DNA from 3 places in the Streptomyces sp. NPDC051582 genome. Region 3 is predicted to be linked to each of the others. Evidence: riboswitches for the same ligand, from Rfam matches in the RefSeq annotation. Region 3 holds a riboswitch; each other region holds the start of a gene.
The links. A riboswitch is a leader RNA that binds a small molecule or an ion and turns the genes downstream of it on or off. The one in region 3 is predicted to bind cobalamin.
Positions count from the first base shown of each region.

Region 1 (7,447 bases), on a different contig from region 3:
AGGGGCGGCGGGACCGAGGCGATCGGGGGAGAGGGCGGTGCTCAGCCGTGGGTGAAGTTCGGCGGGCGCTTGTCGACGAACGCGGACATGCCCTCCTTCTGGTCGGCGGTGGCGAACACGGCGTGGAAGAGACGGCGTTCGAAGCGGACGCCTTCGGCGAGGGTGGTTTCGAAGGCGCGGTCGACGGCTTCCTTGGCCATCATCGCGACCGGCTTGGACATCTCGGCGACCGTCGTGGCGACGGCGAGGGCCTCGGCGAGCAGTTCGTCGGCCGGCACGATCCGGGAAACGAGTCCGGCGCGTTCGGCCTCGGTCGCGTCCATGGTGCGTCCGGTGAGGCACAGCTCCATGGCCTTGGCCTTGCCGACGGCGCGGGTCAGGCGCTGGGAGCCGCCGATGCCCGGGATGACGCCGAGCTTGATCTCGGGCTGGCCGAACTTCGCGGTGTCGGCGGCGAGCAGGATGTCGCAGAGCATGGCCAGTTCGCAGCCGCCGCCGAGGGCGTATCCGGAGACCGCGGCGAGGGTGGGGGTGCGGACCCCGCCGAGCCGGTCCCAGGCGGTGAACCAGTCGGAGAGGTACATGTCCATGTAGCTCTGCGGGCGCATCTCCTTGATGTCGGCGCCGGCGGCGAAGGCCTTCGCGGAGCCGGTGAGGACGATGCAGCCGACGTCCGGGTCCCGGTCGAGCTCCTCGGTCGCCGCCACGACCTCGGTCATGACCTGGAGGTTGAGGGCGTTGAGTGCTTCGGGCCGGTCGAGGGTGAGGAGGGCCACCCGGCCCTTGCGTTCGAGCAGGATGGTCTCGTAGGCGGTCATGAGGTGCTTCCGTTCCGGGTCGATTCGGCAGGAGAGGGGCGGAGGGTCCGGACGATCGCCGAGAAGTCCAGCCCCGCGCCGTCGCCTTCGGCGAACGCCGCGTACATCTCGGCGGCCTTGAGGCCCAGAGGTGCCTCGATTCCGCCGGCGCGCAGGGCGTTGGCGGCGAGGCCGAGGTCCTTGGCCATCAGCGGGGCCGCGAAGCCGGGCCGGTAGTCCCGGTTGGCGGGGCTGGTCGGGACCGGTCCGGGGACCGGGCAGTTGACCGTCAGGGCCCAGCACTGGCCGGAAGCGGTGGAGGCGACGTCGTGGAGGGCCTGGTGGTCGAGCCCCAGGCTCTCGGCGAGGACGAACGCCTCGCTGACGCCGATCATGGAGACGGCGAGGATCATGTTGTTGCAGATCTTCGCCGCCTGTCCGGCGCCCGCGGCGCCGCAGCGCACGGCCTTCTTGCCCATGGCGTCGAGCAGCGGTTCGGCGGCGGCGAACTCTTCGGATCCGCCACCGGCCATGAAGGTGAGCGTGGCCGCTTCGGCGCCCACCACCCCGCCGGACACCGGGGCGTCCAGCGCGCGGTGGCCGGCGGCGGCGACGGCCTCGTGGGCGGTACGGGCGTCGGCCACGTCGATGGTGGAGCAGTCGATGAACAGTGTGCCGGGGCGGGCGGCGGCCAGCAGGCCCTGTTCGCGGTAGAGGGAGAGGACGTGGTGGCCGGCCGGGAGCATGGTGATGACCACGTCGGCCTCCGCGGCGGCCGCGGCCGCGGAGGCGGCGGGCGCCACCCCGGCCGCGGCGGCGGTGGCCAGTAGCTCGGGCACGAGGTCGAAGCCGAGGACGTGGTGGCCGGACTTGACGAGGTTGGCGGCCATCGGGGCGCCCATGTGGCCGAGGCCGATGAATGCGACGGTGGTGCTCACCAGACGACCTCCTGGGAAGAAGCGGGCGCGTCGAGCCGGAGCTCGTTCGCGTCGAGCGGGGCGAAGAACCGGTCCACGTCCGCAGCGGTGACGTCTTCCAGCGCGGCCGGCGACCAGTGCGGATCGCGGTCCTTGTCGATGACCTGGGCACGGATGCCCTCGACCAGGTCGGGGGAGGCGAGCGCCGCGCAGGAGACCCGGTACTCCTGCTCCAGCACCCGCTCCAGCGGCCCGAGGCGACGGGCGCGCCGGAGCGCGGCCAGGGTGACCTTGACGGCGGTGGGGGACTTGGACAGCAGGGTTTCGGCCGCCTCCTTCGCCGCGGGCACGCCCGACGCGAGCAGCCGCGCCACGATCTCCTCGGCGGTGTCGGCGGCGTAGCAGTGGTTGATCCACTCGCGCGCGGAGCCGAGAGCGCCCGGCGGCGGCTGTTCCACGTACCGCTCCAGCACGCAGTGCACGGAGGCGGTGGCCAGGTCCCGGGCGAGGGCCGGCAGCGCCGGGGCGGGGACGTGGTGGTCGGCGAGCCCGCACAGCAGCGCGTCGGTGGCGCCGACGGGCGCGCCCGTGAGCGCCAGGTGGGTGCCCAACTCGCCGGGGGCCAGGGCGAGGAGGTACGTGCCGCCGACGTCGGGGACGAAACCGATGCCGGTCTCGGGCATGGCCACCTTCGACCGCTCGGTGACGATGCGGACGCTCCCGTGCGCGCAGACGCCGACCCCGCCGCCCATCACGATGCCGTCCATGAGGGCCACGTACGGCTTGGGGTAGCGGGCGATCAGCGCGTTGAGCCGGTACTCGTCGCGCCAGAAGTCCGCCGAGGCGGTGCCGCCGGTGCGGGCGTCCTCGTGGATCGCGCGGATGTCCCCGCCCGCGCACAGGCCCCGCTCGCCGGCGCCCTCGATGACGACCAGCTCGACCGAAGGGTCGACCGCCCAGGTGGACAGGGCTTGCTCGATGCGCAGGACCATGGGATGGCTGAGGGCGTTCAGCGCCTTGGGGCGGTTGAGGGTGATGTACGCGGCGTGGCCCTCGGTGTGCAGCAGGACGTGGTCCTCGGCGGTGGGGTTCTCGTTGGTCATCGCAGGGTCTCCGCAAGTCCGCGCGCGACGATGACGCGCATGACTTCGTTGGTGCCTTCCAGGATCTGGTGGACCCGCAGGTCGCGGACGATCTTCTCGATGCCGTACTCGCTGAGGTAGCCGTAGCCGCCGTGCAGCTGGAGGGCGGCGTCGGCCACGGCGTAGCCGGTGTCGGTGGCGAACCGCTTGGCCATCGCGCACAGGCGCGGGGCCAGCGGATCCCCTGTGTCGAGGGCCTCGGCGGCTTGGCGCACCAGCGCGCGGGCTGCTGCCAGCTCGGTGGCCATGTCGGCCAAGCGGAACTGCAGCGCCTGGGCGTCCAGCAGCCTGGAGCCGAAGGCCTCTCGGTCGGCCAGGTGGGACAGCGAGCGGTCCAGGGCGCTCTGGGCGCCGCCGAGGGAGCAGGCGGCGATGCCGAGGCGGCCGCCGTTGAGGCCGGTCATGGCGATGCGGAAGCCGTCGCCCTCGGCGCCGAGCCGCCGGTCGGCGGGGATGCGGACGCCGTCCAGGATCACCTGGCGGGTGGGCTGGGCGTTCCAGCCCATCTTCCGTTCGTTGGGCCCGAAGGAGACCCCCGGATCCGCACGCTCGACGACGAACGCGGAGATGCCACCGGGTCCCGGCTCACCCGTCCGCGCCATGACCACGTAGCGGTCCGAAGCGCCGGCGCCCGAGACGAACTGCTTCACCCCGGTCAGCACGTAGTGGTCACCTTGCCGCTCCGCGCGGGTGCGCAAGGCGGCGGCGTCCGAGCCCGCGCCGGGTTCGGTCAGGCAGTAGCTGCCCAGGGACGCGGCGGAACACAGGCCCGGCAGCCAGCGGTCGCGCTGGGACCGGTCGCCGTAGCGGTCGATCATCCAGCCGACCATGTTGTGGATGGAGAGGTAGCCGGCGATGGAGGGGCAGCCGGTGGCGAGGGTCTCGAAGACGAGGACGCCGTCGGTTCGTGACAGGCCCGAACCGCCGTGCTCCTCACGGACGTAGACGCCGGCGAGGCCGAGGGCGGCGGCCCGTCGGATGACGTCGACGGGAAAGTGCTTGTCCTGGTCCCAGGCCACGGCGTGCGGGGCGAGCTGCTCCTGGGCGAAGTCGAGGGTGACCTCGGCGAGCGCGAGCTGGTCCTCGGTGAGGGTGGAGGTCACGGCGTTCACCCCATCGTCGGGATGGTGAAGCTCGCGCCTTCCTTGACCCCGGAGGGCCAGCGCGAGGTGACGGTCTTCGTACGGGTGTAGAAGCGGATGGAGTCGGGACCGTGCTGGTTGAGGTCCCCGAAGCCGGACCGCTTCCAGCCGCCGAAGGTGTGGTAGGCGACGGGCACCGGGATGGGGACGTTGACGCCGACCATGCCGGCGCCCACCCGGCGCGTGAACTCGCGCGCGGTGTCCCCGTCCCGGGTGAAGATGGCCACGCCGTTGCCGAACGGGTGCTCGCTGGGCAGGCGCAGGGCCTCCTCGAAGTCGGCGGCCCGTACGACGGTCAGCACCGGGCCGAAGATCTCCTCGCGGTAGACGCGCATCTGCGGGGAGACGCGGTCGAAGAGGGTGGCTCCGGCGAAGTAGCCGTTCGCATGGCCGGGGAGGGTGAAGGGGCGGCCGTCGACGACGAGTTCGGCACCCTCGTTGACGCCGATGTCCACGTAGCGGTTCACCCGGTCCAGGGCGTCGCGGCTGACCAGCGGCCCGAAGTCGGCGTCGGGGTCGTCCGACCGGCCGATCTTCAAGGTCGAGATCCGGGTCCTGAGGGCGGCCACGAGCCGGTCCGCGGTCTCCTCGCCGACGGGTACGGCGACGGAGATGGCCATGCAACGCTCGCCGGCCGAGCCGTAGCCTGCGCCGATCAGGGCGTCGACGGCCTGGTCGAGGTCGGCGTCGGGCATCACGATCATGTGGTTCTTGGCACCGCCGAAGCACTGGGCGCGCTTGCCGTGCGCGGCGGCGGTGGCGTAGATGTGCGCGGCGACCGGGGTGGAGCCGACGAACCCGAGGGCCTGGACCCGCGGGTCCTCCAGGAGGGTGTCGACGGCCTCCTTGCCGCCGTTGACCACGTTCAGTACGCCCGGCGGCAGACCGGCCTCCAGGAACAGCTCCGCGAGCCGCAGCGGCACGGACGGATCGCGCTCGGACGGCTTCAGGATGAACGCGTTGCCGCAGGCGAGAGCGGGCGCGGCCTGCCAGAGCGGGATCATCGCGGGGAAGTTGAACGGGGTGATGCCCGCGACCACGCCCAGCGGGGAGCGCAGCGAGTGCACGTCGATGCCGGTACCGGCGTTGTCGGTGAACTCGCCCTTGAGCAGGTGCGGGATCCCGGCGGCGAACTCGACCACCTCCAAGCCGCGTTGCAGGTCGCCGTGGGCGTCGGCGACCGTCTTGCCGTGCTCGGCCGACAGCATCCGGGCCAGGTCCTCCCGCTCGCCCTCGACGAGCCGGAGGAAACGCAGCAGGACGCGGGCCCGGCGCTGCGGGTTCCACTGGCCCCAATCCACCTGCGCCTCTTCGGCGTTGGCGATCGCCGCCTCGGTATCGGCGCGCCCGGCCAGCGGCACGCGCGCCTGGACGGTACCGGTGTTCGGGTCGTACACGTCGGCGAAGAGACCGGAGGTTCCGGTGCTGTGCTTTCCGCCGATGAAATGGGTGAGTTCACGGACCATGGATGCCTGCTCTCGTCAGGTTGGATCCGGGGATGGCACGGCAGATCGGCGGACGGCACCCCGATGGGGGCGCACCGCTGCGCAAAGCCGTGGGAACTACGAGCGCACGGAAGTGGTGTGCGTGCGCTCCGCCGGATCACCAGGGTCGTGGGTACAAACCGGTGCCATGCGTGTCTGCTCCATCCTCGTGGACAACACGGAACATCCGCGGCCGGTATCCTGACTCCCGGATCCCCGCGCGCCGCCCGCCTTCCCGACCAACCTCGTCAGTGGCGTGTGGATGGCAGCACACTCCCCGGTCACAGTGGCGGGACCGTGCCGGTTTTGCACCGGCTTCCCTGCACCGCGGACCTTGTGCCACGAACATATAGTTGGACGTCCTAGTAAGTCCAGACCCGCCAACGGCGCGCCTAGAGTCGGAGCATGCGCATCGTCTCCCTGCTCCCGGCGGCCACGGACATCGTGGCGGACCTCGGACTCGCCGCCGACCTGGTTGGACGCACCCACGAATGCGACTGGCCTCCCGCCGCGGTGGCCTCCGTACCCGTCGTCACCCGCGCGGAATTCGACGCGGACTCACTCACCAGCCGGGAGATCTCCCGGGCCGTCGGCGGGTCGGCGCACTCCGGCTCCTCGCTCTACACCCTGGACACCGAAGCCCTCGCCGCGCTCGCACCGGAGGTCCTGCTCACCCAGGACCTCTGCCAGGTCTGCGCCGTCTCCTACGAGAGCGTCACCCGGGCGGTGCGCGTCATGGACGCCGGACCCCGGGTCCTGAGCCTGGAACCGAAGACCCTCGGCGACGTGCTGGACTGCCTGGTCACCGTGGGCGACCTGCTGGGGGTACGCGAGCGGGCCGAGCGGCGCCGCGCCGAGCTGCGGAGCCGGCTCGCCGAGGTGCGGCGGCGAACGGAGGGCCGGCCGCGGCCCGGGGTGGTGGCCATCGAGTGGCTCGACCCGCTGTGGCCCGCCGGCCACTGGGTGCCCGAACAGATCGCCGCGGCGGGCGGCGATCCGCTGCTGGCCGAGCCGGGTGAGCACACCAAACCGATGACGTGGGAGGCGGTGCGGGAGGCGCGCCCGGACGTGGTCCTCGTCCTGCCCTGCGGCTTCCCGCCCGAGCGGACCCTGACGGAGCTCGGCCTGCTCACATCGCTGCCCGGCTGGGACGAGCTGCCCGCCGTACGGGCAGGAGCGGTGTGGGTCCTGGACGGGCCCGCGTACTTCAACCGGCCGGGCCCCCGCGTGGTCCGCGGCGCCGAGGTGCTCGCGCACGTGCTCCACGGAGTGCGTGCGGGGGACCCGGTGACCGCGGCGGAGGCGCGCCGGCTGGTCTGAGCCTGATGGTCAGCTCAGCTCAACTCAGCTCAGCTCAGCTCAACTCAGCTCCGGTCACGGGCCACCGGGTAGGGGATGAAGGTGCTGCTGTTCTCGTCGACCGCGAGCGGGCGGCCGAGGGGCGGAACCGCGCGCTGCGGGCAGTCGAGGCGCTCGCAGAGTCGGCAGCCCATGCCGATGGGTGTGGCCGCGGCGGCGTTGTCGAGGTCGAGGCCGTCGGAGTAGACGAGCCGGGGCGCGTGGCGGATCTCGCAGCCGAGGCCGATGGCGAAGGTCTTGCCGGGTTCGCCCCAGCCGCCGCGGTGGCGGGTGACGGCGCGGGCGGTCCACAGGTGGCGCTGCCCGTCGGGCATGGCGGCGATCTGTACGTGGATCCGGCCCGGCGCGGCGAAGGCCTCGTACACGTTCCACAGCGGACAGGTGCCGCCGGCACGGGAGAAGTGGAATCCGGTCGCGGACTGTCGCTTGGACATGTTCCCGGCGCGGTCGACGCGGACGAAGGAGAAGGGAACGCCGCGCAGCCTGGGGCGTTGCAGGGTGCTGAGGCGGTGGCAGACGGTCTCGTAGCCGATGCCGAAGTGATCGGTGAGCCGCTCGATGTCGTAGCGGAACTCCTCGGCGGCCCGGTGGAAGGCGCCGTACGGG
Region 1 covers NZ_JBFAZJ010000014.1:160,911-168,357, reverse strand. Annotated here, with positions in the region: gene AB0M92_RS20220 (enoyl-CoA hydratase) at 42-818, opposite strand; gene mmsB (3-hydroxyisobutyrate dehydrogenase) at 815-1,735, opposite strand; gene AB0M92_RS20210 (enoyl-CoA hydratase/isomerase family protein) at 1,732-2,817, opposite strand; gene AB0M92_RS20205 (acyl-CoA dehydrogenase family protein) at 2,814-3,968, opposite strand; gene AB0M92_RS20200 (CoA-acylating methylmalonate-semialdehyde dehydrogenase) at 3,965-5,464, opposite strand; cobalamin riboswitch at 5,656-5,841, opposite strand; gene AB0M92_RS20195 (cobalamin-binding protein) at 5,888-6,802, shown strand; gene AB0M92_RS20190 (short-chain fatty acyl-CoA regulator family protein) at 6,847-7,447, opposite strand, start outside.
Region 1: it holds a riboswitch for cobalamin, as region 3 does, so the genes downstream of both, AB0M92_RS20200 (CoA-acylating methylmalonate-semialdehyde dehydrogenase) here and AB0M92_RS14385 (cobalamin biosynthesis protein) in region 3, are expected to answer to the same signal.

Region 2 (7,447 bases), on a different contig from region 3:
GGCCGTGCCCGAGGTGAAGGCCGACTGGGCGACCCACTGCGGGGCCCCGGGGGTGACCGGGACCGGCGGGGCGGACGTGAAGCCGCCGCCGGCCACCGCTCGGAGCGAGTCGATCGACGCGTAGGCCGTCGGTGCGGTGTCGCTCGGCTTGTACTTGAAACCGCCGCCCGGGTTGTACTGGTTGGCGATGAGGAAGTCGACCGGGGTCTTCCCGGCGGTGGTGAGGAAGTCCCCGGTCTGCGGGTTGATGCCGCAGGCGTTCAAGCCGGCCACCGCCCAGCCGTTGGAGCTGGTGTTGACGCCGTACATCGAGTTGAAGGCGCCCGAGGTGGTCACCAGCTTGCCCTTGAGGAAGTTCTTGGCTTGGACCACGTCGGTGTCGGTGTTCGGGACGCCCGAGACGCACAGGGCGGCCATGGCGGCGCCGGTCATGTCGACGTCACCGGCGGTGGCCAGGGCGGTCGGATTGCCTTCGGCTTTGCCGTACTGCCAGCCGCCGTCGTTGTGCTGGTTGGCGCGGATGCGGGCGACCAGCGAGTCGGTGAGGGACTGGGGTGTGCGGGCGCCGCCGGTCCGGGTCTTGGCGCCGCCGAGGGCGAGGGCTGCGAAGACGGTGCCGTTGAAGTTGCCGGACGGGCCGAAGTAGCCGGGTTCTGCCGCCTGCCAGTGGCCGTAGATGTTCGCGATCAGGTTGCGGGAGGCGGACACGCGGGCCGGGTCGATGCCGGCCGCGTACGCGTTCAGGGTGCCGCGCTCGTAGTCGGTGACCACGGGGGAGGCCGAGGGCCAGCCGGACGTGGAGAGCAGGTTGCGGTAGACGGTCCGGGCGTTCTTCGTCGTGTCGCCGCCGGGTGCGACGTCGACGACCGCGGTACCGGCTGCGGCGAACGCGCTGAACGCCCACTCGTTGGACAGCCCGGCTCCGGCGTAGGAACCATCGGCGGCCTGGAGGGACTTGAGGTACGCCACACCGTTCGTCTTGGACGTGGCGACCTGCGCCGGAGTCGAGGTCGCGAAGGCGGGCAGCACGGTGAGGGCGAAGGCGCCGAGCGCGGCGGGCGCCGCGAGCGCGAGGCGGCGGGAGGTGCGGGAACGGTTCATGGCCTGCTCCTGGAATCGGCGGACGCCGGCCGGTCCGGGCCCCGGACCATGCGCGTACCGCGGCAGGAGCGGGGGAGGAGGGCCGCCGTCCGGGACGCGTGGTACGGCTTCCTGTTGCTTCGTCGCCGTATGGGCATTCGGGCTCGGAACGGCTCCCCGTCCCACACCGCTGCGCGTCAGCTCCGGGTTCTCACCGGATTCCCCCATGTGGCAGCCCAGGACGCTACCCCAGTGATCAAGGGTGCGCCAGCATCCGGGAGTTCGGCGCAGGCCGGCGCCTCGGGATGAGACGCACCCCACCTTGACGGTGCAGGCGCGGCCGTGTTCCATGGCGGCTGATAAGTACTCAGCCCCAGGGGAAGCCGGTCGAATTCCGGCGCTGACCCGCAACCGTAGGCCCGGAACCGTCCCGGGCGAGCCGGATTGCCTGTGGCCGTGTCGTTGCACGAAGAACGCCGTCGCGGACTACGGTGTGGTCGTCTCCGCCCCTGCGGGATCGCGTACGGGGCGTATCGCCACGCACCCCGTTTGCCCGGCACGGACGAGGGGGCCGCGGGTGGACACCGAACAGCCGGCGCACGGTACGAGCACCAGACAGAGACTGCTGTCCATGATGGCGGCCGTGCTGCTCGCATCCGGCGTGACCGTCGGGTTCCTCACACCGGCCACGACGGCGAGCGCCGACCCGGTCAAGGACTGCACGGCCACCGTGGGCGCCATCGTGGCCGTCGACTTCGGCCCGTTCGGCGGCAAGGTGGAGCGCGGCTGCGACACGACGCCGACCTCCGGCTACGACCTGCTCCACGAGGCCGGTTTCACCACCACGGGCACGGTCCACGACGGACCGGCGTTCATCTGCCGGATCGGCAATGGGGCGTTCAACTCCGGTACGCAGTACCCCACTCCGGACAAGGAGGCCTGCGAGCTGACCCCGCAGGCCTCCGCCTACTGGTCGTACTGGGTCGCCTCCCCGGGCCAGAAGAACTGGACGTACAGCCCGCTGGGTGCGATGGCCCGTACCCCTGAGCCGGGCGACGTGGACGCCTGGGTCTTCGGCGGAACGGACGTCGGCGGCAGCACGGGCAAGCCGGCCTTCTCCCCGGACGACGTCCGCGCCGCCGGCGGTGAGGCTTCGCCCGGCCCGACCGATCCGACGGGCCCGGTGGTCCCGCCCGGCGCAGTCGACGTGCCCGCGGCCACCCGCTGGATCACCGGCCGGCTGAAGGACGGCGAGCGCATCGTCGACGAGGGCTCCGCCGCCCCCAACCACCTCCTGACCGCCGAGTCCGCTCTCGCCCTCGCCGCCGCGGACCCGAAGAGCCCGGTGGCCGCGAAGGCGGCCGCCTTCCTCGCCCGGCCCGAGCAGACCGACGCGTACGCCTACCCGTCCGGCAAGGACCAGGCGCCGGAGACGGCGGCTTCGGCCCGGCTCGCCCTCGTGGCCGAAGCGACCGGCGGCAACCCCCGCGCCTTCGGCGGGCACGACCTCCTCGGCGACCTCGTCAAGTACGTCTGCACCAGCGGCTCCGACGCGCCCGAACCGGTGCCCGGCTGCACGGCCAAGGGTGACTTCCGCACCACGTCCGGCCAGGCCGAGGGCCAGGCCCTCGCCCTGATCGCCCTGCTCGGCGCCGACGTGCGGCCCCCGGCCGACGCGGTGGCCCGGCTCACCGACATGCAGTGCGAGGACGGCGGCTTCACCAGCATGCTCATCCGCCGCGGCGACTGGTGCGACAGCGAGCCCGGAGCCACCGGCCTGGCCGCCCTCGCCCTCAAGCGGGCCGGCGGCCACGGCGAGGCGGTGGACAAGGCCCGCGCCCACCTGAAGAAGGTCCAGCTCGCGGACGGCGGCCTGCCCGCCGCCTCGTACGGCACGGCGGGCAGTGCGTACGCCACCGGCTTCGCCGCCCAGGCCCTGCGCCACCTCGGCGACACCGACCGGGCGGACGCGGCCGTCTCCTGGCTGTCCAAGCATCAACTGCCCGGCGGCGCCTTCGCCTTCGAGGACGGCGGTACGGACCCCCTGCTGTTCGCCACCGTCCCCGCCGTCGTCGCCGGAGCCAAGAGCGACCTGGTCACGCTGACCACCAGGAAGCCGGATCCTTCGCCCTCCCCGACCGCTCCCACCACCGGCCCGACCCCGACCACGGGCCCGACGGTCCGGCCCGACGACGGCCCGGACCCCGAGAAGGGCTCGGCCTACCTCACCGACCCCAAACGGCTCATCCAGGGCCATTACTACGAGAGCACCCCCGGCACCGGGTTCGCCGACTTCGGCCTGACCATCGACGGCGCGTACGCGCTGGCCGCCACCGGCGCCGACAACGCGTCCCTGCGCGGGATCGTCGACCACCTCGACCACGGAGGCAAGGACGGCACCGGCCGCACCCTCGACAAGTGGACGAACATCCACACCAAGTACGCGGGCGGCGGCTCGCTCGGCAAGGCGGCGGTCCTCGCCGAAGCCGTCGGCCGCAACCCCCGGAACTTCGGCGGCCAGGACCTGATCGCCGCACTCGCCAGGGCGGTGTGCCCGGCCAAGACCCCGGCGCCGGACCGCTCCTGCGCGGACAAGGGCGCCTACGCCAACGCCACTTCCGTCTTCTCCCAGTCGCTGGGCGTCATCGCCCAGGTCCGGGCGGGCGAGAGCGCCGCGGCGGCCGAACCGATCACCTACCTCAAGAGCCTCCAGCAGCCCTCCGGCGGGTGGGTCAGCCTGATCGGCGAGCCGAGTACGGAGGAAGTGGACTCCACCGCGATCGCCGCCATGGCCCTCGACCTCCTGCCCGACCAGCAGTCCCAGGCAGCCGTCGACAAGGCCCTGGCCTGGATCGCGACCCGGCAGAAGCCCGACGGCGGCTTCCCCGGCGCGTCCGGGAACTCGGTCAACTCCGCCGCACTCGCCGTCCAGGGCCTGTCCCTCGACGGCACCAAGTACAAGGCGCAGATCACCAAGGCCCTCGCCTTCCTCACTTCCCAGCAGAACGCCGACGGCGGCTTCAACATCGCCAAGGACGCCCAACCCGGCTCCGACCTGCGCGCCTCCACCCAGGCCGTCGGCGGCGCCACCGGGATCTCCTTCGGCACCCTCACCCGCAGCCTCGACGGCACCACCCCGCAGCCCACCACCCCGAAGATCGTCACCCCCGGCGAGGACGCTGGCGGATCCGGCGGCGACGGCGGAGGGGGCGGCGCTCTCGCCCACACCGGTACGCAGGTCATCGGCATCGTCGGGGCGGCCGTACTCCTCACCGCTCTCGGCTGCGGATTCGTGCGCGCCGCCCGTAACCGCCGCACGAGGCAGGGGGGCCACCAGTGACCAGCCGCTTCGTACGAGCCTTCGGCAACCTCACGGCGGCCGTCGGGCTGACCCTGGCCTCCCTGGCCGCCACCGCTTCGCCCGCCGCGGCCGCCCCACAGCCCGTGGGCCAGTGCACCACCTCGGCAGGCGTCGTCCTCGCCGTCGACTTCAGCCACTGGGGAGGGCCCGTCTACCGCTCCTGCGGCACGACACCCACCACCGGGTACGAGCTGCTGAACCAGGGCGGCTGGGCCACCACCGGCACCGGCCACGACGGCCCGGCCTTCATCTGCCGCATCGGCTACAGCGGTCACCAGGGCGGCAGGCAGTACCCGACCCCGGAGCAGGACGCCTGCGTGCTGACCCCGCCCGCCTCCGCGTACTGGTCGTACTGGCATGCCGACCCCGGCCAGAGCACCTGGACCTACAGCCAGCTGGGCGCCATGCTCCACAAGCCCGAGCCGGGCGGCGTCGACTTGTGGATCTTCGGCAGCACGAACATCGAGGGGACGGAGGGCAAGCCCACCGTCACCCCCGACCAGCTGCGCGCCCACAACGCCGAGCCGACCGGCGCCGGCCAGCCCGAGCCCAAGGACACCCGCACGGCGGCGCCGGTCCCGCCAGGCACCGACACCGGACCGAAGCCGGAGCGGCCGACGTCTGCGCCCCCCGAGCAGTCCCCGTCGTCGGCGCCCAGCCCCAGCGCCTCGGCCACCCCCTCGCCGAGCGTGTCCGTGACCTCGTCCCCGCCCAGTGCGGCCGCCGCAGCCGGCGTACCGAGCACCGGCCCCGAGGTCGTCGACGCGGCCCCCGCCGCGGACGCGGGCCACGACGTCGGTTCGTACCTGCCCGCCGTGGCGACCGGTGCGCTGGTCCTGCTGATCGGCGGAGCTGCCGCGTACGCGGCGAAGCGCCGCCGGCGCACCGAGTAGGCCGCATGGCACGCACGATCACGTCCGCAGCGGCCACGCCGCCCCTGTCCCGCCCCGCGCCGGACAGGGGCGGCCGCCGCCTGCCCCGCACCCTGCACCCGGTCGCCTGGTGGGTCTGGGCCCTGGCCCTGGCCACCGCCGTCAGCCGCACCAACAACCCGCTCCTGCTGTTCCTGGTCCTGGCCGTCCTCGGCTACGTGATCACGATGCGCCGCACCGAAGCACCCTGGGCCCGCGGCTTCACGTACTACCTGTACCTGGCGCTGACCGTCGTCACGATCCGGGTGGCCTTCCGGGCGGTCTTCGCCACCGGCATCACCCCGCACGACCACTTCCTCTTCTCCCTCCCGCACATTCCCACGCCAAACTGGTACGCAGGTATCCAACTCGGCGGCCCCGTCTCCCTGGAAGCCCTGCTCTCCGCAGCCACCGACGGCCTGCGCCTGGCCTGCATGCTGTGCTGCATCGGCGCCGCCAACACCCTGGCCAACCCGAAACGGGCCCTGCGGGTCCTGCCCGGCGCCCTGTACGAACTCGGCGTCGCGGTCACCGTCTCGATCAGCGTCGCCCCGCAGCTGGTCCAGAGCGTCCAGCGGGTGCACCGCGCCCGACTGCTGAGGGCCGGCCGCACCAAGGGGCTCCGGGCCCTGCGCGGGATCGTCGTCCCCGTACTTGAGGACGCTCTGGAGCGCTCGCTGCGGCTGGCCGCCGCCATGGACTCGCGCGGCTACGGCAGGGCCGGCACCGCCACCCGCCGCTCCCGCCGGATCACGGGCGTGCTCATGCTGCTGGGCATGTGCGGGCTGTGCGCCGGAGCCTACGGCTTGCTGGACGCCACCGCGCCGAAGCTGCTGGGGCTGCCCGCCATGGCGGCAGGGGCGCTGCTCTGCGTCGCCGGACTGCGTCTCGGAGGCCGACGCGTCACCCGCACCACCTACCGGCCGGACCCGTGGCTCCTCGCCGAATGGGCGGTGGCCGGCTGCGGAATCCTGTCGGCGGTCCTCCTCTTCAGCAACGCGGGCTTCAACGCCGCCGAACTGAACCCGTCCGTCCATCCGCTCAGCTGGCCCACCCTCCCCTTCGTCCCCGCCGCCGCGATCCTCCTCGCGGGCGCCGCCGGATTCCTCGCACCGCCCCCGGCACCCCGCCCCGCGACCCCCGTCCCCGCACCGCGCACCGAGGCAGCCAAGTGATCACCTTCGACCAGGTCACCGTCCAGTACGAGGCCACCGCGGAACCCGTTCTGAAGGACGTCGACCTGACCATCGAGGAAGGCGAACTCTGCCTCGTCGTCGGCCACACCGGCGTGGGCAAGTCCACCCTCCTCGGCGCCGTCAACGGCCTCGTCCCGCACTTCACCGGCGGCACCCTGTACGGCCGCGTCCTCGTCGACGGCCGCGACACCGCCTCGCACCCTCCGCGCGAGCTCGCCGACGTCGTCGGCGTCGTCGGCCAAGACCCTCTCGACGGATTCGTCACCGACACCGTCGAGGAGGAACTCGCCTACACCATGGAGCAGTTGGCGATACCACCCGCGACCATGCGCAAGCGGGTCGAGGAGACCTTGGACCTCCTGGGCCTGGCCGACCTGCGCCACCGCGCCCTGCACGAGCTCTCCGGCGGGCAGCAGCAGCGCGTGGCCATCGGCTCGGTGCTCACCGCCCACCCCCGGATCCTCGTCCTGGACGAACCCACCTCCGCGCTCGACCCGACCGCCGCCGAAGAGGTCCTCGCCGCAGTCACGCGCCTCGTCCACGACCTCGGCGTCACCGTACTGCTCGCCGAGCACCGGCTGGAGCGCGTGGTCCAGTACGCCGACCGGGTCATCCACCTCCCCGGCGACGGCCATGTCGTCTCGGGCCCTCCTGCCGAGGTCTTCCGTACGACCTCCATCGCGCCGCCCATCGTGGAACTCGGCCGAGCCGCCGGCTGGAACCCGCTGCCCCTGTCGATCCGTGACGCCCGACGGGCAGCGGCCCCGGCGCGCACCCGGCTGGCCGGCGCCACGCCCGGTCCTGCCCGGCCGCCCCTCCCGGCGAACCGCCCCGAACTCCTCGCCGCACGCGGGATCACCGTCACCCATCAGGGCGTGCCCGCGGTCCGGGAAGTGGAC
Region 2 covers NZ_JBFAZJ010000014.1:145,614-153,060, reverse strand. Annotated here, with positions in the region: gene AB0M92_RS20155 (hypothetical protein) at 1-1,101, opposite strand, end outside; cobalamin riboswitch at 1,233-1,305, opposite strand; cobalamin riboswitch at 1,404-1,551, shown strand; gene AB0M92_RS20150 (prenyltransferase/squalene oxidase repeat-containing protein) at 1,715-4,420, shown strand; gene AB0M92_RS20145 (hypothetical protein) at 4,417-5,334, shown strand; gene AB0M92_RS20140 (energy-coupling factor transporter transmembrane component T) at 5,340-6,527, shown strand; gene AB0M92_RS20135 (ATP-binding cassette domain-containing protein) at 6,524-7,447, shown strand, end outside.
Region 2: it holds a riboswitch for cobalamin, as region 3 does, so the genes downstream of both, AB0M92_RS20150 (prenyltransferase/squalene oxidase repeat-containing protein) here and AB0M92_RS14385 (cobalamin biosynthesis protein) in region 3, are expected to answer to the same signal.

Region 3 (7,447 bases):
ACCGCACCACCACGCCCGGCTCCGCCGCCAGCGCGTCGACGTCCGTGAAGTTCGACATCAGCGGGACCGCGCACACCGCGACCCGCAGCACGTCCTCGCCGACCGGCGGGGCCACGACCGATTCGCGCACCGCGCCCCGCAGGGAGACCCGGAGCCCGTCCTCCTCGTCGATGCCCAGCCCGTGCCGGAACGGGAGCACCCCGTACGTCGCGCGCCCGGTCAGGCCGCGCAGCATCTCCATCCCGGGCTCCAGCAGCGACACGTCGCCGCGGAACTTGTTGACCATGTATCCGGCGATCAGCGACTGGTCCTGCGGGGACAGCAGCGCCGTCGTCCCGAAGAACGAGGCGAAGACCCCGCCCCGGTCGATGTCCCCGACCACGACCACCGGGAACCGCGCGGCCCGCGCGATGCCCATGTTCACGATGTCGGTCCGGCGCAGGTTGATCTCGGCCGGACTGCCCGCCCCCTCGCAGATCACGGCGTCATACGTGCCCCGCAGCTGCTCCAGGCAGTCCGTGACGACCCCGAGGAGCTGCTCCTGACGCCCTCCGTGGTAGCCGCGCGCGCTCATCTCGCCCACCGGCTTGCCCAGCAGCACCACCTGGCTGCTGCGGTCGCTGCCGGGCTTGAGGAGCACCGGGTTCATCAGTGCCGTCGGCTCCACGCGGGCCGCCTGCGCCTGCATCGCCTGGGCGCGCCCGATCTCGGCGCCCTCGCGCGTCACGAACGAGTTAAGGGACATGTTCTGCGCCTTGAACGGCGCCACCTTCACGCCCTGCCGGGCCAGCCAGCGGCAGATGCCCGCCGTGACCACGCTCTTGCCCGCGTCCGATGTGGTGCCGGCGACGAGAAGTCCCCCGCCGAGCTTCGCGCCGCTCATCCGCGTCCCTTCCGTATGCCGTACGACACCGCACAGCGCAGTGCCACGCACGCCCCCAGCGCCAGCCACGTCACCTGACGCGACAGCCGCACGGCGCGCTCGATGTCCGCGACCTCCACCGGCCGCCCCTCCGTGCCGTTCAGCACCGCCCGGTGCTCTACCCGCCCGCCGTACGCGAGGGTCCCGCCCAGCCGTACGCCGAGCGCCCCGGCGAACGAGGCCTCCACGGGTCCGGCGTTCGGGCTCGGGTGTGCGGCGGCGTCCGTGCGCCAGGCCCGTACGGCTCCCCGGCGGTCCGGCCCGGCCACTGCGGCGGCCAGGGCGGTCAGCCGCGCGCCGGGCCAGCCGACGAGGTCGTCGAGCCGGGCCGAGGCCCAGCCGTAGCGCAGGTGGCGCGGGGACTTGTGGCCGACCATCGCGTCGAGGGTGTTCACGGCGCGGAAGGCCAGCAGCCCCGGGACACCGGCGGCGGCGCCCCACACCAGGGCCCCGACCACCGCGTCGGAGGTGTTCTCGGCGACCGACTCCACGACGGCGCGGGCCATCTGCTGCTCGTCCAGGGCCTGCGGATCGCGCCCGCACAGGTGCGGCAGCCGCTCCCGGGCCACCTCGGCGTCCCCGGCGGCGAGCGCGCCGCCGATGGCGCGGGCCTCCCGGCCCAGTGAGGTGCCCCCGACGACGGCCCAGGTGGCCACAGCGGTCAGGGCGATACGGGCGGCAGCGGGCCGGGAGCGCGCGGCGCGGGCGCCCAGCGCGCCGACGGCGGCCGCGCCCCCGGCGCATATGAGGGTGTGCAGAACGCCCCGTGCGCGGTCGTCGCGCCACAGGGCGCGTTCGACGGCGGCGGCGGCTCGTCCGAAGGCGGCCACGGGGTGCCCTCGGCGCGGATCACCGAGGATCCGGTCGCCGATCAGGCCCGCCGTGGCGCCGTACGCGAAGACGCGGTCGGCACGCATGGTGCAGGTATGTCCTCACTCAGGGTCCGCGCCCTGGTTCGACGTGTCCGGCGGTGGGAGTTCCTGGCTCCCGGGGCGCACGTGCCGCGTGCTCCCCGGTGACAGTGGCGGGACCGCGCCGGATTCGCACCGGACTTCCTCTCCATGCCGCCGTATTGGCTCGGGCAGTCCACCACGCACCGCGAAGGCCCGTCAACTCGCCGTTGACCTGCGGCGGGGCAGGCCGCGGGCACGGATCGCGGGCACGGGTCCCGGGTGTACGAAAGCTCCCCCCGGGGTACCCGGAGGGAGCTTTGGCACGCCGTGCCCCGATCGGTCGGACCGGGGCATCGGGTCAGGTCAGCTGACGATCAGGTAGATCCCGTACCCCACGGCCGCCGTGACGAGCGCGAAGCAGGCGTACGCACCGCTGCGGGCGAGGGCGGCGGTACCGCCCTGCTCGGTGGCGGTCTCGTGCTTGGAGAGGCCCACCAGACCCAGGGTGAACAGGGCCACGAGGGCGACGGTGGCGGAGAGGCTGACCCCGAAGACGGAGCCGAGTGCTGCCCAGTCGATCTTCATACTGCGGATTCCTCTGTCGTTCTCGGGGTCAGACCGCGGCGGCGGGAGCCGCCGGTGCGGTCGGGGCGGCCGCCGGGATGGTGGCCCTCAGGGCCTCGTCCGTGACCGCGGCGGTCGTACCGGCGAAGGCCTCGGCGGCGGCCTCGGCGGCCACCGTCGGCGGGACCGTGACGGCGGCCATGGCCGTGGTGACGACACCCGGCTCCTCGGCCGCGGCCGCCTGTGCGTCGTTGACGTTGCTGTGGTCGACGACCTGGCGGCGCGAGATGAGCCAGATGGCGACGCAGGAGGCGATCAGGAAGAGCGCGACGGCGGCGACGCCGACGTCACCGGTGCGCATGACCAGCTCGGCGCCGGAGGCGACGACGGCCGCGGCCGGCAGGGTCAGGCCCCAGGCGATGAACATGCGGGTGGCGGTGGACCAGCGGACCACGCCGCCCTTGCGGCCCAGACCCGCGCCCATGACCGCGCCGGAGCACGCGTGGGTGGTGGAGAGGGAGAAGCCGAGGCTGGAGGAGGCGAGGATGACGCTCGCGGCCGAGGTCTGGGCGGCGAAGCCCTGCTGCGGCTGGAGGTCGGTCAGGCCGCTGCCCATGGTGCGGATGATGCGCCAGCCGCCCAGGTAGGTGCCCATGGCGATCGCCATGCCGGCGGAGACGATGACCCAGACCGGCGGGTTGGAGCCGGGCGCGAGCGCGCCGCCGGCGACCAGCGCCAGGGTGATGATGCCCATCGTCTTCTGCGCGTCGTTGGTGCCGTGCGCCAGGGAGACGAGACCGGCCGAGGCGATCTGACCGGCCTTGTAGCCCTTGGCGGAGGTCTTCTTGCCGACGTTCCCGCCCAGCTTGTACGTGACCTTGGCGGCCAGCATCGCGGCCGCACCGGCCACGATCGGCGCGGCGACCGCGGGGAGCAGCACCTTGGTGACGAGCGTGCCGCCGTTGACGGCGCCGAGGCCGGCGGAGGCGACGGCCGCGCCGACCAGGCCGCCCATCAGGGCGTGCGAGGAGCTGGAGGGGAGACCGACCAGCCAGGTGACGAGGTTCCAGAGGATCGCGCCGACGAGGGCGGCGAAGATCACTTCTGGCTGGATGCCCTCTTCGTTGACCAGGCCCTTGGAGATCGTCTTGGCGACCTCCACGGACATGAACGCGCCGACGAGGTTGAGCACGGCGGACATGGCCACCGCCGTCTTGGGCTTGAGGGCGCCGGTCGAGATGGTGGTCGCCATCGCGTTGGCTGTGTCGTGGAAACCGTTCGTGAAGTCGAACACGAGAGCGGTGATGATCACGATCCCGAGGAGAAGCGTTATGTGCTCCATTTACCCAGGCTTCTGTTTGACGTCAGTGGCTCGGCGACCGTAGGCAACCTGGATGAACGGAAGGTGAACTGACGCGGGCGGAGCGGTGTACTGGCCCGTCGTGTCATCGGGACCTTCATCCCCATTTTGCCGCTGATACGCCGATTGATGCACGTCAACCCCGGGTAACCGAGTGGGTTCACGAGGGGTCCCGGTCCTTGCGGCCCGCCCCGGGAGGAGGCGGGGGAGACGCAGATCACTCCCCGTCCGCCCGGCCCGCCGGACCGCCGCCCCCCGTCTTCCCGCCCCCGCCCGGCCGCAATCGGAACATTCCGCTCCAGTGGCCCGACGGCGCTCCCGCCTCGACACTGGAGCCGTGCCTTCCGCCACAGCGACCGCCGCGGCCGTCGCGACCACTTTCGTCGGGGCCGGCGCCGTCGCGGTCGCCGCCGGCCGGTACGCGGCCGACGCCGCCCTGCGGCACGAGCCCGGCCGCCCCCTGCCCGGCGGGCCCCGGCTCGGCGTCCACTCCACCGGCCCCGGGCGGATCACGCTGACCCGCTCGCTGGCTTCCCTGCGCCCCGGTACGTACGGGCTCTGCGCCCCCGGGGTGCACGCGGTGGTCGGATCCGTGCTCGACGGGTTCGATCCCGGCCCGGACGCCGTGGTGCGCCGGCTCCTCGCCGTCACCCACGGCAGCCTCGACCCCGGCACCCGGGTCACCCTCACCCCCCAGGTCCACGTGGGGAACCCGCGGACCGCCCTCGGGCTCGAACACGCCGACGTGGACGTCCCGGGCGAGCTCGGCGGACTGCCCGCCTGGTTCGTGCCCGCCGCCCGCGACACCTGGGTGATCACCGTGCACGGACTCGGCGCGGGCCGGGAGCACCCGATGGTGGTCATGCCCTTCCTGCACCGCCAGCGGATGCCCGTCCTCGACCTCGCCTACCGCGGGGACCTCGGGGCACCCGCGTCACCGGACGGTCTCGGCCACCTCGGTGAATCCGAGTGGCGGGACGTGGACGCCGCCATCCGCTACGCCGTGCGCTACGGAGCCCGCCGGGTCGTCCTGCACGGCTGGTCCACCGGGGCCGCCATGGCCCTGCACGCCGCCGAGCGCTCGGCCCTCGCCGACCGGATCTGCGGGCTCGTGCTGGACTCGCCGGTGCTCGACTGGCACACCACCCTGCGCGCGCTCGTCGCCGCCCGCCGCACCCCGGCCGCGCTGGTTCCGTTCGCGGTGCGGGCCGCCGAGGGGCGCGCGGGCCTGCGGGCCGACCGGCTGGCCCCCGGCGCGGACCCGGCGGCGCTGCGCGTACCCGTCCTGATCTTCCACGGACCGGACGACGCGCTCGCCCCCTGGGAGCCCTCGCGCCGGCTCGCCGCGGCCCGCCCCGACCTGGTCACGCTGCGGACCGTCCGCGAAGCCCCGCACGGGGCGATGTGGAACGCGGATCCGGCCGGATACGAGGAAGCCCTGAGGCGCTTCCTGACCCCTCTCATGTGAAGGCCGTGTGCCGGACGGGGCGGGGAGGGCGGAGAATCCCGGTATGTACCCCGGCCAGCTGACGATAATGGCTGGTTCCGTTTGGGCTTTCGGCCGGTGACGGGCGAGACTGCTTCCGTGACGTCCCGAAAGCCTGATGAGCAGTTGGCTCGCGACTCCAGACTCCGACTCGTCTCCCCGCGTTCCGTCGCCGCGGCCCGCAAGGCGGTGACCGACCGACGCGCCCGTAGCGCTTCGAGGCCCCCGGCCGGCACCCCGGCCACGGCCGAACTCGCGAGCCGGGCCCGGGCCTCGCTGGCCGACGCGGTACGGCTCGCCCGCTGGGCCGAGCTCAACCTCGGGGCCGGCGACGGGGGCAGGCCCGCCCCGGCGGGAGCGCTGCCCGCCGCCGACGTCGAACGCGCCGCCGGTGCACTGAACCTGACGCACGGGCAGATCCGGGTCGGCTGGGACCGCGCCCGGCTCGCGGGGCTCGTCGAGGTGCACGGCGGCCAGGCCCGGCCCGGCTGGCGGCTGCGCGCCTGGGACCGCGACGACACCGCCGTACTGCGCGGCTGGGTGGCCCTGTTCGACGCATGGTCGCTCGTCCACCCGGCCCCCGCCGACATCGCCCCGGCGGTCGTCGCCGAGGTGGTCGAGGCGATGCCCCAACTGCTGTCCCTGCTCCAGCTGTCCGCCGGTCCCGTCACCGTCCCGGACCTGCTGGACCTGCTCGGGCAGCGGGTCACCGAACTGCGCGACGAGCGCTGCGAGATCCCCTACGACGCCCCCGCGCGCGAGACGGCGCCCGCCGACGGGGCAGGGGCCGACCCGGACGCCGCCCCCGAGGTGAACGGCCACGCGGCGCCCGTCCCGCTCGCCCGGCTGCTGCGCTGGGCGCTCGGCGGGCTCGCCGCCGTGGACGCGGTCACCCTCGGACCGGCGCAGGCCGCCCTCACCCCGCTCGGCAGCTGGGCCGTCTGGGTCAAGCTCGAACAGATCTGCGTGGCCGCGCAGAGCCCCGCGGGCAACATCGAGCAGTCCGCCGCCGCGATGCTGCACGGCTGCGCCCGGCTCACCCCGGGACCCGCCCGCGCCGAGTACCAGGCCTGGCTCGCCGCCCGGCCCGTCGGCCACGCCGTCAGCGAACTGCTGCACGCCGCCCGCGGCGAGGACGCCCTGCTGCGCGGCCTCGCCTTCGAGGCCCTGCGGGTGGTCGGGGCCCCGGCCGAACCCGAGGTGCGCGCCGCCGTACGCGATCCCGCCCTGCGGCCCTACGCCCTGCTCTGGCTCGCCGAGCACGACGGGGTCGATCCCGACGAGGCGCAGGACGTGCTCACCGCAGAGGAGACGACCTGGCTCTGGGTGGACACCGCGGCGGCCATCGCCGACCACGGCGAGGCGGACCTGCTGGCGCGCCACCTCGACTCGGCCGTCCGGACCACCGTCCCGCGGCTGCTCGACGAGGTCCGCGCGGTCGGCCACCCGCGCACCGTCCAGGTCCTGGTCGCCCTGGCGGCCGCGCACCCGGACCCGGCCCTGGCCAAGGCGGTCCGCCGGGCCGCCTTCCAGGTCCATACCGGCGGCGCGTAGCACCCGTGGCGCCCCTGGCGCCGGGCAGGCGGCAGCGGGGACGCGTACGGGGAACGGGGACGCGCCGCGGGTCTCAGACCTGCGGCGCGTACGTCCCGAAGCTCCAGATGTTGCCCTCGGCGTCTCGGGCCATGTAGTCGCGGGACCCGTAGTCCTGGTCGGTGGGCTCCATCAGGACCTCCACGCCGTGCTCCGCGGCCCGCCGGTGGTGCGCGTCGACATCGTCGACCACCACGTAGACCCCCACGGGCCCGCCGTCCCCCATGGCCTTGTCGAAGACGGTGCCGGTGCGCTTGCTGCCGAGCATCACCAGGCCGTTGCCGTACGCCAGCTCCGCGTGCATCACCGAGCCGTCCTCGCCCTCGTACACCGCGACCTGGCTGAAGCCGAAGGCCTCGGTCAGCAGCTTGATCGCCGCCTTCGCGTCGCGATACCGCAGCGTGGGACAGATGGACGGAACGCCTGTCATGACGACCACTCCCTCTCGTGACGGTGACCTGTGTCACAGCATGGCAGGCGCCGCCGGCAGTCAGCGGAAGGTGTTGCACTGGGCCATGTCGCCCGTGCGGTAGCCCTGGTAGAACCACTGCTGGCGCTGCTGCGCCGAGCCGTGCGTCCAGGACTCCGGGGTCACCCGGCCCTGGAACTTCTCCTGGATCCGGTCGTCG
Region 3 covers NZ_JBFAZJ010000009.1:51,992-59,438, reverse strand. Annotated here, with positions in the region: gene AB0M92_RS14390 (cobyric acid synthase) at 1-883, opposite strand, end outside; gene AB0M92_RS14385 (cobalamin biosynthesis protein) at 880-1,839, opposite strand; cobalamin riboswitch at 1,877-2,028, opposite strand; gene AB0M92_RS14380 (hypothetical protein) at 2,179-2,400, opposite strand; gene AB0M92_RS14375 (inorganic phosphate transporter) at 2,429-3,721, opposite strand; gene AB0M92_RS14370 (alpha/beta fold hydrolase) at 4,077-5,207, shown strand; gene AB0M92_RS14365 (hypothetical protein) at 5,415-6,779, shown strand; gene AB0M92_RS14360 (VOC family protein) at 6,853-7,248, opposite strand; gene AB0M92_RS14355 (neutral zinc metallopeptidase) at 7,309-7,447, opposite strand, start outside.